4 regions of the Megamonas funiformis genome follow, and region 3 is predicted to be linked to each of the others. Evidence: riboswitches for the same ligand, from Rfam matches in the RefSeq annotation. Region 3 holds a riboswitch; each other region holds the start of a gene.
The links. A riboswitch is a leader RNA that binds a small molecule or an ion and turns the genes downstream of it on or off. The one in region 3 is predicted to bind cobalamin.
Positions count from the first base shown of each region.

Region 1: linked by a shared signal. The riboswitch ahead of GXM21_RS04390 (methylmalonyl-CoA mutase family protein) and the one ahead of nikB (nickel ABC transporter permease) in region 3 are both predicted to bind cobalamin.
Region 2: linked by a shared signal. The riboswitch ahead of GXM21_RS08380 (MotA/TolQ/ExbB proton channel family protein) and the one ahead of nikB (nickel ABC transporter permease) in region 3 are both predicted to bind cobalamin.
Region 4: linked by a shared signal. The riboswitch ahead of GXM21_RS08350 (hypothetical protein) and the one ahead of nikB (nickel ABC transporter permease) in region 3 are both predicted to bind cobalamin.

Region 1 covers NZ_CP048627.1:897,549-900,766, reverse strand. Annotated here, with positions in the region: gene GXM21_RS04390 (methylmalonyl-CoA mutase family protein) at 1-1,440, opposite strand, end outside; cobalamin riboswitch at 1,921-2,094, opposite strand; cobalamin riboswitch at 2,224-2,412, shown strand; gene GXM21_RS04385 (NanQ anomerase/TabA/YiaL family protein) at 2,667-3,119, opposite strand.
Region 2 covers NZ_CP048627.1:1,648,807-1,652,024, reverse strand. Annotated here, with positions in the region: gene GXM21_RS08390 (energy transducer TonB) at 1-737, opposite strand, end outside; gene GXM21_RS08385 (ExbD/TolR family protein) at 737-1,150, opposite strand; gene GXM21_RS08380 (MotA/TolQ/ExbB proton channel family protein) at 1,147-1,755, opposite strand; cobalamin riboswitch at 1,877-2,050, opposite strand; cobalamin riboswitch at 2,198-2,369, shown strand; cobalamin riboswitch at 2,417-2,603, shown strand; gene GXM21_RS08375 (TonB-dependent receptor plug domain-containing protein) at 2,763-3,218, shown strand, end outside.
Region 3 covers NZ_CP048627.1:1,245,228-1,248,445, forward strand. Annotated here, with positions in the region: gene GXM21_RS06300 (segregation and condensation protein A) at 1-108, opposite strand, end outside; gene GXM21_RS06305 (site-2 protease family protein) at 119-745, opposite strand; gene GXM21_RS06310 (NUDIX domain-containing protein) at 786-1,331, opposite strand; cobalamin riboswitch at 1,624-1,808, shown strand; gene nikB (nickel ABC transporter permease) at 2,029-2,967, shown strand; gene nikC (nickel transporter permease) at 2,964-3,218, shown strand, end outside.
Region 4 covers NZ_CP048627.1:1,641,279-1,644,496, reverse strand. Annotated here, with positions in the region: gene GXM21_RS08360 (FecCD family ABC transporter permease) at 1-262, shown strand, start outside; gene GXM21_RS08355 (ABC transporter ATP-binding protein) at 263-1,063, shown strand; cobalamin riboswitch at 1,148-1,319, shown strand; gene GXM21_RS08350 (hypothetical protein) at 1,533-1,934, shown strand; gene GXM21_RS08345 (TonB-dependent receptor) at 1,964-3,218, shown strand, end outside.

The DNA.
Region 1 (3,218 bases), 350 kb from region 3:
AGCACGATCTTTTCTTGTTGCTAAATTTTTAAAACGAGCTTGTAATACTTCATTAATAGCTATCTGCACAGTATTATTTTCTAAAGCTTTTATTAAACCACCATGAGCTTCAATTTCTTGAAATTTTGCCCAAGCCTTTTGAGTAAACTCTTCTGTCAATGGTTCAAGATACCAACTACCACCAGCAGGGTCTATTGGTTGAATAAAATTAAATTCATGTTGCTCCATAATTTGAATATTTCGTGCAATACGACGAGAAAATTCATCACTAGGACGTATACAATGGTCAAATGGTTTTACAAACATACCATCCATACCACCAACAACAGCAGAAAATGATTGTGTAGCTGCACGAAGTAAATTTACATAAGGATCATATACTGTTTGACAAAAAGACGATGTACTTACATATATATTAATTTTTTGAGCTATATCATCTCCACCACAATTTTTAACAATTTGAGCCCAAATCATTTTCACACTGCGTAATTTAGCAATTTCCATAAAAAAATTTGCACCTATACTAAAATGAAAACGTAAATGACGACAAAAAGTATTCACATCAATGCCACGTCGTTCCATAGATTTCATATATGTTACAGCTTCATTCATGGCATATGCTACTTCTTGGATATCATTTGCACCACCATTGTGATAAACATCTGTATTTACTACTACAGTCTTTAATTCTGGTGCAAATTTTTCTGCCCAACAAATACTATGAGCCATTTCATCATAATATTCATCAAGAGGTCGTGTAAGCTTTCCATCTAAAGCTAATTCTCCAATAGGATCTGCTGTAATAGCACCATGAAGTTTTTTTAGTGATAATTTTTTCTGTTCACACACCACTGCAACAGCAGAAAGTAATGCTATATTAGAAGCACCTGCATAAATATCAATTTCAAATTTTTCTAAATCAACATCATCTAATAATTTATTTACATCTGATAAAGTCGATAAAGAAACACCAATATCTGCGATTTCTTCTTTATTAGCTGTATCTACATCATAACCTTTACGTGTTGCTGTATCCAAAACTACACTTGCAGCTGTTGAACCTTTTAATAATTCATATTTTACCATTTCATTGGCTTCACTAGGAGTTTTAGCATCACACTCTTGAGCTATTGTCCATGGTTTATGTATATAACCACTAGCATTAGCTCCACGTAAATTACTTTCCATTCCTGGATAAGTCTTATTATGAGTTAACCCTTCTAAATCTTCCATACGATAAATAGGGTTTAATGTAATACCTTCATAAGTTTTAGTAAACATACTTTTTTCAAAAGGTTTTCCCTTTAATAATGCCACTACAGCTTCTTTCCATTCTTCATATGAAGGAATTTCAAACTCATCAAAAGTAACAGCAGGAATATCTTGTTCTTGTTGTTCTTCTTGTCGAATTTCTTCGCCAAGTGTTTTATCTTGTTCCATATATAATAATTTCCCTTCTCTACTTCTGCATTTTCATTTAAGGGGATAATTTAATACTATTATTGAATAGTTAATAAATACTCTTATATATCTAATAAATGGTTCGAGTTCCTCCTACCTAGATATTAAATATAAAATTTATAAAAAAGCCATCACTAAATTTAGTGATGGCTGGATTGGTAATATATATTCCCCAAATATTATTTACCATTTTTATTAAATTATTCAAGTATTTATGCTAATCATAATAATGATTAAATTTTTCAGTAAATTAAACATAATTTACAACAAATTAATATGATACATCGATGGCACTTGCTTAAGATAATCATGAGCCATCTTCATGGATTATCTCTATAAACAGAAAAACCGCTTTTCATAAACAATATATGAAAAACGGTAGAAAATTATAATTAGAATTTACATGTATAAAAAACATATACATTCTACTACATCTCTCCCCGTCTCTCGCAGGTCAAACGACGATGCTTCTTATAGGCAGTTCTTCTGACTCAGTATCATTGCTCACTTCGCCTTCCCAGTTTCCCAGTGACATTCATGAAGTTTGCTCCTCTTTACAGCGGCGGGACCGTGCCGGATTTTAACCGTCTTCCCTATTAAGCATAAATATGCACCTATAAGGTTTCATTATCAACTTGTCGCCTTTATTATACTTTTTATTTTATATATTTGTCAACGATAAATTAAAATACTTTTAAGATAATTATTTTATATAGAGTATTGACACAAATTCTATATAGTGATATTCTAAAAAAGAACTGAATATAGTTCAATGAATCAGGTGTCCATTTGGACTTAATAGGGAATTCAGTACGTAATTTATTATTAAGCTGAAACGGTCCCGCCACTGTATGAGGGAACTTATCCAAATTTATGTCACTGGGAAACTGGGAAGGCTTGGATATAGTAATGAACTCGAGTCAGGAGAACTGCCTGATTAACAATCACCGTGTGCAATTAATTTATTTTAATTGCCATACCTGCGAGCGATGGGGAGGAGATTAGACAGTAAATTTTAGAATTTACTCAATGTGTCTATTCACCTCTTTTCAAAGCGAAAAGGGGTTTTTTATTTATCGGTTTTACTTTATGTCTTCAGCAAACATAAAGTAATCATTGCTCAAAATTCCAAACTAATCATTATATTGTTGTATTATTATGCTTATAGCATGCTTAAGTATTATCCTAAGCATGCTATTTTTTTCTTATAATTTAATTTTAAAGATAGCTTTTTTTATAGTTTGACTTTGTTGACAGATAATAGCAGTACGATGAGCATCTTCTGGATAACAAATTAGAAAATCACCTTTGTTAATTAAGTTAACATTAGCTTTTTCTTCACCTATTAATTCCACAAAATCGCGATTTTCGTCAAATGATTTTATTTGCATATCATCGCAAAAGCTCACATCAATACTTTCTTTGCCTTCAATAATCATATGCACATCAATATATTTTTTATGTGCTTCCCAAAAGCGCTCTTCACGTTTTACTGTAGCATAGTTTTCGATATTAACAAAAAACTCATCGCCATTTATTTTATAACTACCTTTTTCATATGCAGTTAAATCATGTTCTTTTGCATAAGTAAAACAAGCTTTAATTTTTTCTGTCAAAAAATCATACTTATCTGCGTATTTAAGATTGCCAAAAATCATGTTTATAACCTCTTTTCTTAGTTTATTAAAATAATTATATCATGATATTGAAAAAATATTCTTCTCCATTTATCATTAAAGCTAAATATTAATATTATA
Region 2 (3,218 bases), 400 kb from region 3:
AGTGCAGAACTTCCTGAAGAAGAAATTATTTCAGCAGATTCTATACTGCCATCTTTACCAATAAGAAAACGTACTATGGATACGCCTTCAATTTTATTATTGCGTTCTTTAATAGGATACTTTGGAGTAGGACTTTTTATTATTCTGGGAGGAATTGCAGGGTTACTATAAACATTATCATCATTATCATCGTTACCATCGCTATCTCCTACACCAGAACCACTGCCTGATCCAGAACTTTCACCATCACCTGTTCCTTCACTAGAACCAGAGTCTGTACCAGCTCCATTACCAGAACCTGTATCATCATTAGTATTTATAGTAGCATTATTACCGTTATGATGATTAGAATGTTCAACGTTATTATTTATTGGTGGAGCAATTACTGCTTCCTCTGTAGTTATTTCATGTTTTTCCACTTTTTCTTGTAATTCTTGAATTTGTTCGTAAGTTACATTAGTGGTAGCTATGTCAGAATGTTGTAAAATACTATCTGGAGTTATAGGAGCTTGCTCTACTGGCGCAGGCTCTAAAGGTGGTGTATAAGTAGAGTCTGTGATATTCGCTGATGCACTGCCTCCACCACTTCCGCTTACAGAAGTTATTTCCACAATTTCATCATATTGTGGTAGAGTAGTGAATTTTAATAATCCAGTGATAGAAATAAAAAGAAATATAAATATGTGAAATAAAAATGAACCAATTATACTGATTTTCTTTCGTTTTTGTTCATCCATTAATTACCACCCGCTCCATTTGTTGCTAAACCAAAACGAGTGATACCAGCTTTTTTTAATGTATCAATAAAAGAAACTACTTTGTCATAATTAATATCTTTATCTGCTCGAATAATAATAGCAAATGATGGATTATTTTTTTGCTCTTTAGTTGCTTGCATTAATAATGTTTGAATATCTGTTTGTTGGTCTTCTAGATAAATACTACCATCATCCTTTAGGGTTACCGTAAAATTAGTTTTGTTATCAATAGCAGCAGAAGTAGCTTGTGGTAAATTTACAGGAATAGTTTTTTGTTCTACCATGTACATCGTACTAAGCATAAAAAATACCAATAAAAAAAACATAATATCAATCATTGGAATGATATTTAAATCAGGTTGTTTAGTCTCACGATAATTTCTTAATTTCATTTATTAGCACCTCTGACTTTAGCCTCAGATAAAGCAGAAAAACATTGTTCCATATTAGTGATAATATTGTTCATTTTATGTGAGAGATAAGAATGAACACATAAAGATAAAATTGCCACACAAAGACCAGAAGCTGTGGCAATTAGAGCTTCACCGATACCACCTGTAATGGCCATTGGTTGACCAGCTTGAATATTAAAAATACTAAATGTGGTAATCATACCAACAATAGTTCCTAAAAGTCCTAAAAGTGGAGCTAATGTGGTAATTACACTTAAATAACTTAATTTTTCACGTAAACGAGACATTACAATATTACCCTTCATTTCCATAAAAGCCTCAGTACGTTCTACTGTAGGCAAAGGACTTGCTTGAGTTAGAATATTAGCACAAGCTCCTTTATGTGTTTTAGCAAATTCAAAAGCTTTTTCTAGCGTTTCTCCAGATAGAATATCGCAATATTGTTTAGTAAATAAATGACCAGAATCAATAGATTTATAAAACAGATATCGTTCAATAGCAATAAAAATAATAACTAGTGAACAAATAAGTAGTGGATACATTACTAATCCACCTTTTTCAAAATACATTAATACATCAGACAAAATATTACCTCCTAAAAATAAAAATACCTTCCTAACCTGAAAAGAAAGGAAGGCATAAATATATAAAATAAATTTAAATTCAGCAATATTATATATTTTCCTATCCATGTCACTCGCAGGAATCGGAAAGATAATATAGGCAGTTCTTCTGGCTTGGAGTCATTGCATAATTTCGCCTTCCCAGTTTCCCAGTGACATAAATGAAATATAGCTCGTCCTTACAGCGGCGGGACCGCATCGGCTTATACCGATTTCTCTATTAAGTACAAAGTACACCTAAATTATGAATTATTCATTTGTTGCATAGAAGTATAGCATTTTTTATAAAAAAAAACAATAGTATTTGATAAAAGATTAAAATTAGATTAAATTTTTATTGACATTAACTATATTATCATTTATAATGCAAAATTGTAATAGATAAATACAATCTATGAAAAGATAAATATAGATAAAGTTAGGTGTAGCAATACTTAATAGAGAAACAGGTGTGAAACCTGTGCTATCCCGTAGCTGTAATGTGGAGCGAGTCTTAAATATGTCACTGGGAAACTGGGAAGGCAAGATGAGCGGTGAAGCAGAGCCAGAAGAACTGCCTAATTTTAGTAGCCAATAAAAGTTACTGCGAGAGACGGTATGGTGAAGTTTTTACATAATTACGCCTTTTGTTGATAACAAAAGGCTTTTTTGTATTTAATTTAAATAAATAGAGAAATTATATGGGGAATCTAGTGAGAATCTAGAGCTGTACCGCAACTGTGTTGGGAGCAGTATTATCAGTATCCTCTCGCAAAGGGATAATATTGCATAGATCTTAGTCAGGGCGCCATTTTTATGTTCATAATTTGCGATGTACAAATTTGAATAGTGCAAATAAACGTAGATATTATTTATATGTTTATAATTAGCACTGTTTTGTCATGCAGTTATGAAAAAAACGACTGCATATATTGTAGTCGTTTTTTTTTATAAAAACTTATATGAATTATAGATATGGAGAGTGTGAAATGAATTTATCAAAGAAAAAATTAGCTATGTGTATATGTTTAGCAACTTTAAATTTAGGCAATAATTATGTAGGAGCAACTGAAGCAACAGAAACAGTTGAACAGTTAAAATCTTATAATTTAGATGAAGTAGTTATAACAGCTACAAAAAGAGAAGAAAATTTAACGGATGCTAATGCTAACATTAGTGTAATAACAAAAGAAGATATAGAACGTATGCATTATAATACTATAGAAGAGGCTCTGCGTACTGTGACAGGTATACAATTTTTAGATTATAATTTACCTGGGTATAGTATGTCAAAAGTTAGAATAAATGGTTCTGATCAAGTTGTAGTATTGATTGATGGTGTTCGTGTATCAATGACAGGTACAGGACAAACATATCCATTTCATTTAGTTAGTGATATGGAAAATATTGAGCGTATAGAAGTTTTAAAAGGCTCAGCGTCTGTA
Region 3 (3,218 bases):
AATAGGAATATCATAAATATCAATACGATTTTTTTCAATTAAATGCAATAATAAATCTAATGGCCCTTCAAAGGATTCTAAATGTACCTTATATTGTTCTTGTTGCATAAAAAACTCATTAAATAATAATAGAGATAATAAGATTTAAAATGCTTATAATAAAGTTACTGATAGGGTGAATAATAAAACCCAATATTCCAGTAAAAACAAGAGCGATTAGAATAAAAAAGCTATAACGATTAATTACAGATGATTGATATTTATAAGCTAATCTACCTGGTAATAGAGAAGATAAGATTTTAGAACCATCAAGTGGTGGAATAGGTACTAAATTAAAAATAGCGAAATTTACATTATAAATAATAATTAATTGTAATACCATAACAAGCCAATGAGGAGCAAAACTATATTTAAAACAAAGAGCAAAAAATATTGAAGCTACAAAAGCTGTGATTAAATTAGCTAATGGACCTGCTAAGGAAACTTGCATTTCACCTTTACGCCAATCATCAAAATTATTTAAATTAATTGGTACAGGCTTTGCCCAACCTATTTGAGCAAAAAATAACATAATCAATCCAATAGGGTCAATATGAGCTACAGGATTTAAAGTTAATCTGCCATTCATACGAGGAGTGAAATCTCCTAAATTATCAGCAACCTTAGCATGAGCATATTCATGAACAGTCAATGCAATCAATAAACCTGGGATTGCATAAATCATATCTGGACCAAAACCAAACATTAAATACCTCCTAAATTTTTAAATAACAAATATAAATAGATTATTGTTTGCACAATTTTTCTGCCATTAAAATAGCAACAACAGATTTAGCATCAAAAATTTCACCTTTATTAACTAAATCGACAGCTTCGCTTAGTGGCATTTCTACTAGATTTATAAATTCATCATCATCAGTATGTTGTTTACCTTTTACTAAATCTTGTGCTAAATAAATATAAATCCATTCATTAGAAAAACCAACAGTAGTAGCTAATTTATGAATTTGTGTGTATTTATTAGCAGTATAACCTGTTTCTTCAGATAATTCACGTTTAGCACAAATTAATGGGTCTTCATCTACACTATCTAATTTGCCAGCAGGAATTTCTAAAGTTACTTTGCCGATAGGATAACGATATTGACGCACTAAAATAATATTACCATTTGGCAATACAGGAATAACAGCAGAAGCACCTTGATGTTTTATCCATTCACGAACAGCTTTATTACCATTTGGTAATTTTACATAATCACGCTTTACATGAAGTAATACCCCATCAAAAATATCTTCGGAAGAAACTTTTTCTTCAATTAAATCTTCATACATGAAAATCCCTCTCTTTATATTATAATATTGATAACAATTATAAATTTTATATTCATAATTATATCATCTATAAAAACAATAAGCTATGAGAAAAATAATATACAAAAGTCTATTTTAAATAGATTTTTTGTGGCTATAATTTTTAAATTTTTTTATCAATCCGCCAATAAGTTAACAGCTTTACAAAAACTATATATCTTATATAAAGTTTTTAGTAATAATAAAATTAATGAAATTTATTATAAGATAATTGACAAAGATTAACACTAATGATAACATAAAACATAAGTAATAAAATATAGATAGAATAGGTGTCTATACAGACTTAATAGGGAATTCGGTATAAGCCGGAGCGGTCCCGCCACTGTAAAGACGAGCGATTTCACAATTATGTCACTGAGAATAAATCATTTTCTTGGGAAGGCGTGAATAGCTATGACTCTAAGCCAGGAGAACTGCCTATTTAATAATCACTGTTATTACCTGCGAGCGATGGGAAGGCGATTTATACAGATATAAATATTGTATAATACTGCCTAATTCTATAAGAATTAGGCTTTTTTTCTTATATTTATAATTGTATGTTTCTCTTAAAAGTCTGCTAGCAAAGGCAGACTTTTTTTGTTTGCCTTAACGGAAGAAAGGAGAGGAGCTTTTTAATCTATAATAATGAAAAAAATAAGGAGGTTGTTTTAATTTGAAACGATTAATAAATCGTTTAATTCAATTAGTAATTACATTAATTGGTGTTAGTTTTTTAACATTTTGTTTAACTTATTTATCACCTGGTGATCCAGCAGCCATGGTTTTAGAGGCTTCAGATACTATTGTTTCTCAAGAAATAATAGAGCAAACTCGTGAAGAAATGGGACTTAATGATCCATTTCTTGTACAATATGGCAATTGGCTTTTAGGTGTAGCACAAGGCGATATGGGAATTTCTTATTCAGGAAAAAAACCTGTAATAGATAAGTTAATGGAAGGTTTTGCAGGGACTGTTTTATTAGCTTTGACTACAATTATTTTAATTATAATTATTTCCATTCCTTTGGGAATTTTTTCCGCTACACATCGCAATAGAATTCCTGACTTTTTAGTGAGAATCTTTTCTTTTATTGGTGTATCTATGCCAAGTTTTTGGGTAGGATTGATTTTATTATATATTTTTGGCTTAAAATTGGGATTATTTCCTATAGCTACTGCTAGTGTAACACCAAGTGGATTAGTGTTACCAGCACTTACTTTAGCTATCTATCAATCGGCAAAATATACTAGGCAAGTGCGTACTGTTATTTTAGATGAATTACATCAAGATTATGTAATAGGTGCTAGAGCTAGAGGATTGTCTGAAAAAGCTATTTTATGGAAACATATTTTGCCTAATGCAATTTTACCTTTAATAACTTTGTTAGGTATGTCCATTGGTTGGTTATTAGGTGGTGTTGCTGTTATTGAAACAGTTTTTGCTTGGCCAGGTATGGGGAGAATGGCAGTGTATGCTATTACTATGCGTGATTATCCATTAATCGAAGGATTTGTTTTATGGATTTCTATTGTGTATACAGTAATTAATTTTTTAGTAGATTTATCGTATACATATCTTGATCCTAGGCTGAAAAAAGGAGATTCAAGATGATTAAATTTATAAAGAATAATAAATTATTTTCTGTATATACATTTTTGGTTTTTTTAGTAATTCTAATTGCTATATTAGCACCTATTATTGCTACGCATGACCCTTATGAATCGAATATGACCAATGTATTGCAGATGCCAAGCGGTGAACATATTTTAGGTACTGATAAATTAGGTAGAGATACCTTTTCCAGAATAATTTATGGTACACAAACTTCATTATTTATGACTATTTGTTTAGTTATATTAACG
Region 4 (3,218 bases), 400 kb from region 3:
GGTAGTTTTTTCAGCAGGAATGATTGGCTTTGTAGGATTAATAGTGCCACATATAGTACGTATGTTGATTGGCACAGAACATAGAATTTTATTGCCTTTTTGTGCAATAACTGGAGCGATTTTTTTATTAATAGCAGATAGTTTATGTAGAACATTATTACCAGCTACAGAAATTCCTATAGGTATTTTGATTTCTTTGATAGGAGCTCCTTGTTTTGTTTATTTAATGATAAAGAAGACATATGGTTTTGGAGGTAATTAAATGGAAATAATAAGTGAACAAGTAAAAAAGTTTATTGGGAATAAAGAAATTTTAAAGGGTATAAACATAGATGTAAAAAATAAAGAGTTTTTAGGAATAATAGGTCCAAATGGTAGTGGAAAATCTACTTTTTTAAAATGTATTTACCGTATATTGAAACCTAGTGAAGGCAAAATTTTATTTAATGGAAAAAATATAGATGAATTGTCTTTTCGTCAGACAGCATTAGATTTAGCTGTAGTAGCTCAACATAATTTTTATAATTTTGACTTTAAAGTTTTAGATGTAGTATTAATGGGTCGTTCTCCACATAAAAAAATTTTAGAAAGAGATAATGAAATTGATTATAAAATAGCTAGAAATGCTTTAGAAAAAGTAGGATTAAAAGATTTTGTTGAAAGAAATTTTACTACTTTATCTGGAGGAGAGCAACAACGTGTAATTTTAGCTAGAGCTTTAACTCAAGAAACAGAGTGTTTAGTTTTGGATGAGCCAACAAATCATTTGGATATAAAATATCAATTACAAATAATGGATATTGTAAAAAGTCTAAATTTAACAGTAATAGCAGCTATTCATGATTTGAATATAGCATCTATGTATTGTGATAGATTGATTGCACTAAAAAATGGCAAAATTGTAGGCGAAGGAAGTCCTAAAAAATTGTTAACAGAAAATTTTATTAAAGATATATATGAAGTAGAAACAAAAGTAGAAATGTTAAATAATGGTAGTATTAATATTAGATATTTACCTAATCATTGGCAGGAAAATTTATTGATGGATTATAATAAAAATTAAAATTGGATTAAATTTTTATTGACATTAACTATATTATCATTTATAATGCAAAATTGTAATAGATAAATACAATCTATGAAAAGATAAATATAGATAAAGTTAGGTGTAGCAATACTTAATAGAGAAACAGGTGTGAAACCTGTGCTATCCCGTAGCTGTAATGTGGAGCGAGTCTTAAATATGTCACTGGGAAACTGGGAAGGCAAGATGAGCGGTGAAGCAGAGCCAGAAGAACTGCCTAATTTTAGTAGCCAATAAAAGTTACTGCGAGAGACGGTATGGTGAAGAATATGTATAACTATACCTTTTTGCATACAGCAAAAAGGTATTTTTTACTTATAAATAAAACCTTTCTGTATTTTAAGCAGAAAGGTTTTTTATTTGGTTCGTTATTAAATATTAGAATATTTTTGATGATAATATTTGATAAAGCACCATAATAATTAATTAAATAGAGAGGAGGATATTTTTGAAAAGACAAGTATGTATTATTTTTTTATTATTGATAATGATTTTTCCAACAGTTAGTTTTGCAGCAGAAACTTCATCAGATACTATGATTTTAGAATGGAAAACTTATAAAGTATGGAAAGATGGAGAAAATTTATGTATGAGTGGAGAATTTGAGAATTTACGAAATGATTTGAAAATTACTAGATTAAATAATTTCACAGCTATTATTACATTTATGAATAATGATGGAACTTCTTATCAATATATAGGACAACCAGAAAAAATGCCTATGTGCAAGATAGCACCAAATAGTAAAAAAAGAATTACTTTTAATTTAGGTAAATTTGATGGTAATTGGACTGATTGGAATGTAGATGCTATTTATAATTTTTCTTATATAAATGGAGTAAATTTTTGAAATATTAATTAAGAAAGTCAGGTTTAAAAATGAGATTAAAAAAACAATATCTAGTAGCTGCTGTAATTCTTGGTATTATGAATTGGACAACATATTCCGAAGCGGCATTTGATGAAAATTTAAATGAATATACTTTAGATGCTGTAGTAGTAGAAGCGGATGCTACAAAAGATCAATTTGGTAATACTATTACAGAACAGTCTTATTATCGTACAGGTGGAGATGTAAAAGTAATTACTCGTGAAGAAATTGAAAAACGTCATTATCAAGATTTGACAGATGCTATTAAACGTATACCTGGTGTGACTTTTCAAAACCCTGGATATAGGGGCGGAGAATATGGCTATGCACCATATAATAATAGTTTATCAATTAATGGTGATTCTCGTGTAGTTGTTTTAGTGGATGGTCGTCGTGTTGATAATGCTACTAGTACTCGTTTTGGTAGTTCTAATGCTAGTGGGACTAGAACGATGGTTGATTTAAATCAAGTAGTAAATATTAATAATGTAGAAAAAATTGAAGTAATTAAAGGTCCTGGCGCTTCAGTTTATGGAGCTGATGCTACAGGTGGAGTAATTAATATTATTACTCGTAAAGGAGCAGATGAAAATCAAGGAACTATTGATCTTTCTACTGGTTCATGGAAAAAACATAATTATAATGTAACTTATTCTGGTTCTGCTGGTGATGATAAATCATGGAAATATTTTATATCATTGGATCGTGAAATGTCTGGCGATACAAAATATAAAGATGGTCTTACTGGGGGAAATTATACTTATAGGGGTACAGAATTTAAAGAAGAAGGCGCTAATATACGCATAGATAAAGATTTTAGTGATACAGAAAACCTACGTATTTGGTATAATCATAGAAATGGCAAAGATGGCTATCCAATTACTGCGCCGGATTATCGTTTTTGGAATGAAACAGAATGGAATAGAATTATTCAAGATACCGAAGATGGTAAATTTGGTAATACTACGAATCCAGGTTATAGAAATTTATTTGTATTAGATGCTTTGAGTGGTTCATATAATGCTTTTCGTAATAATGATATTGATATTACATATACATTTGATAAAGAAAATGGTATGGAAAGCTTTATTCGTTTTTATGATCAAGATCATCATTATTGGGGTGTTGATAGATATCCAGATTGGGTAGCAGATGATGGTAGTTTTGTGCCATTTCCAGGCTCTCCTGCTTGGGATGATTTTATAAATAATTATCAATTTAGTAAAACAGGTCCTACTACTTTATATAATGAAAAAAATCAGG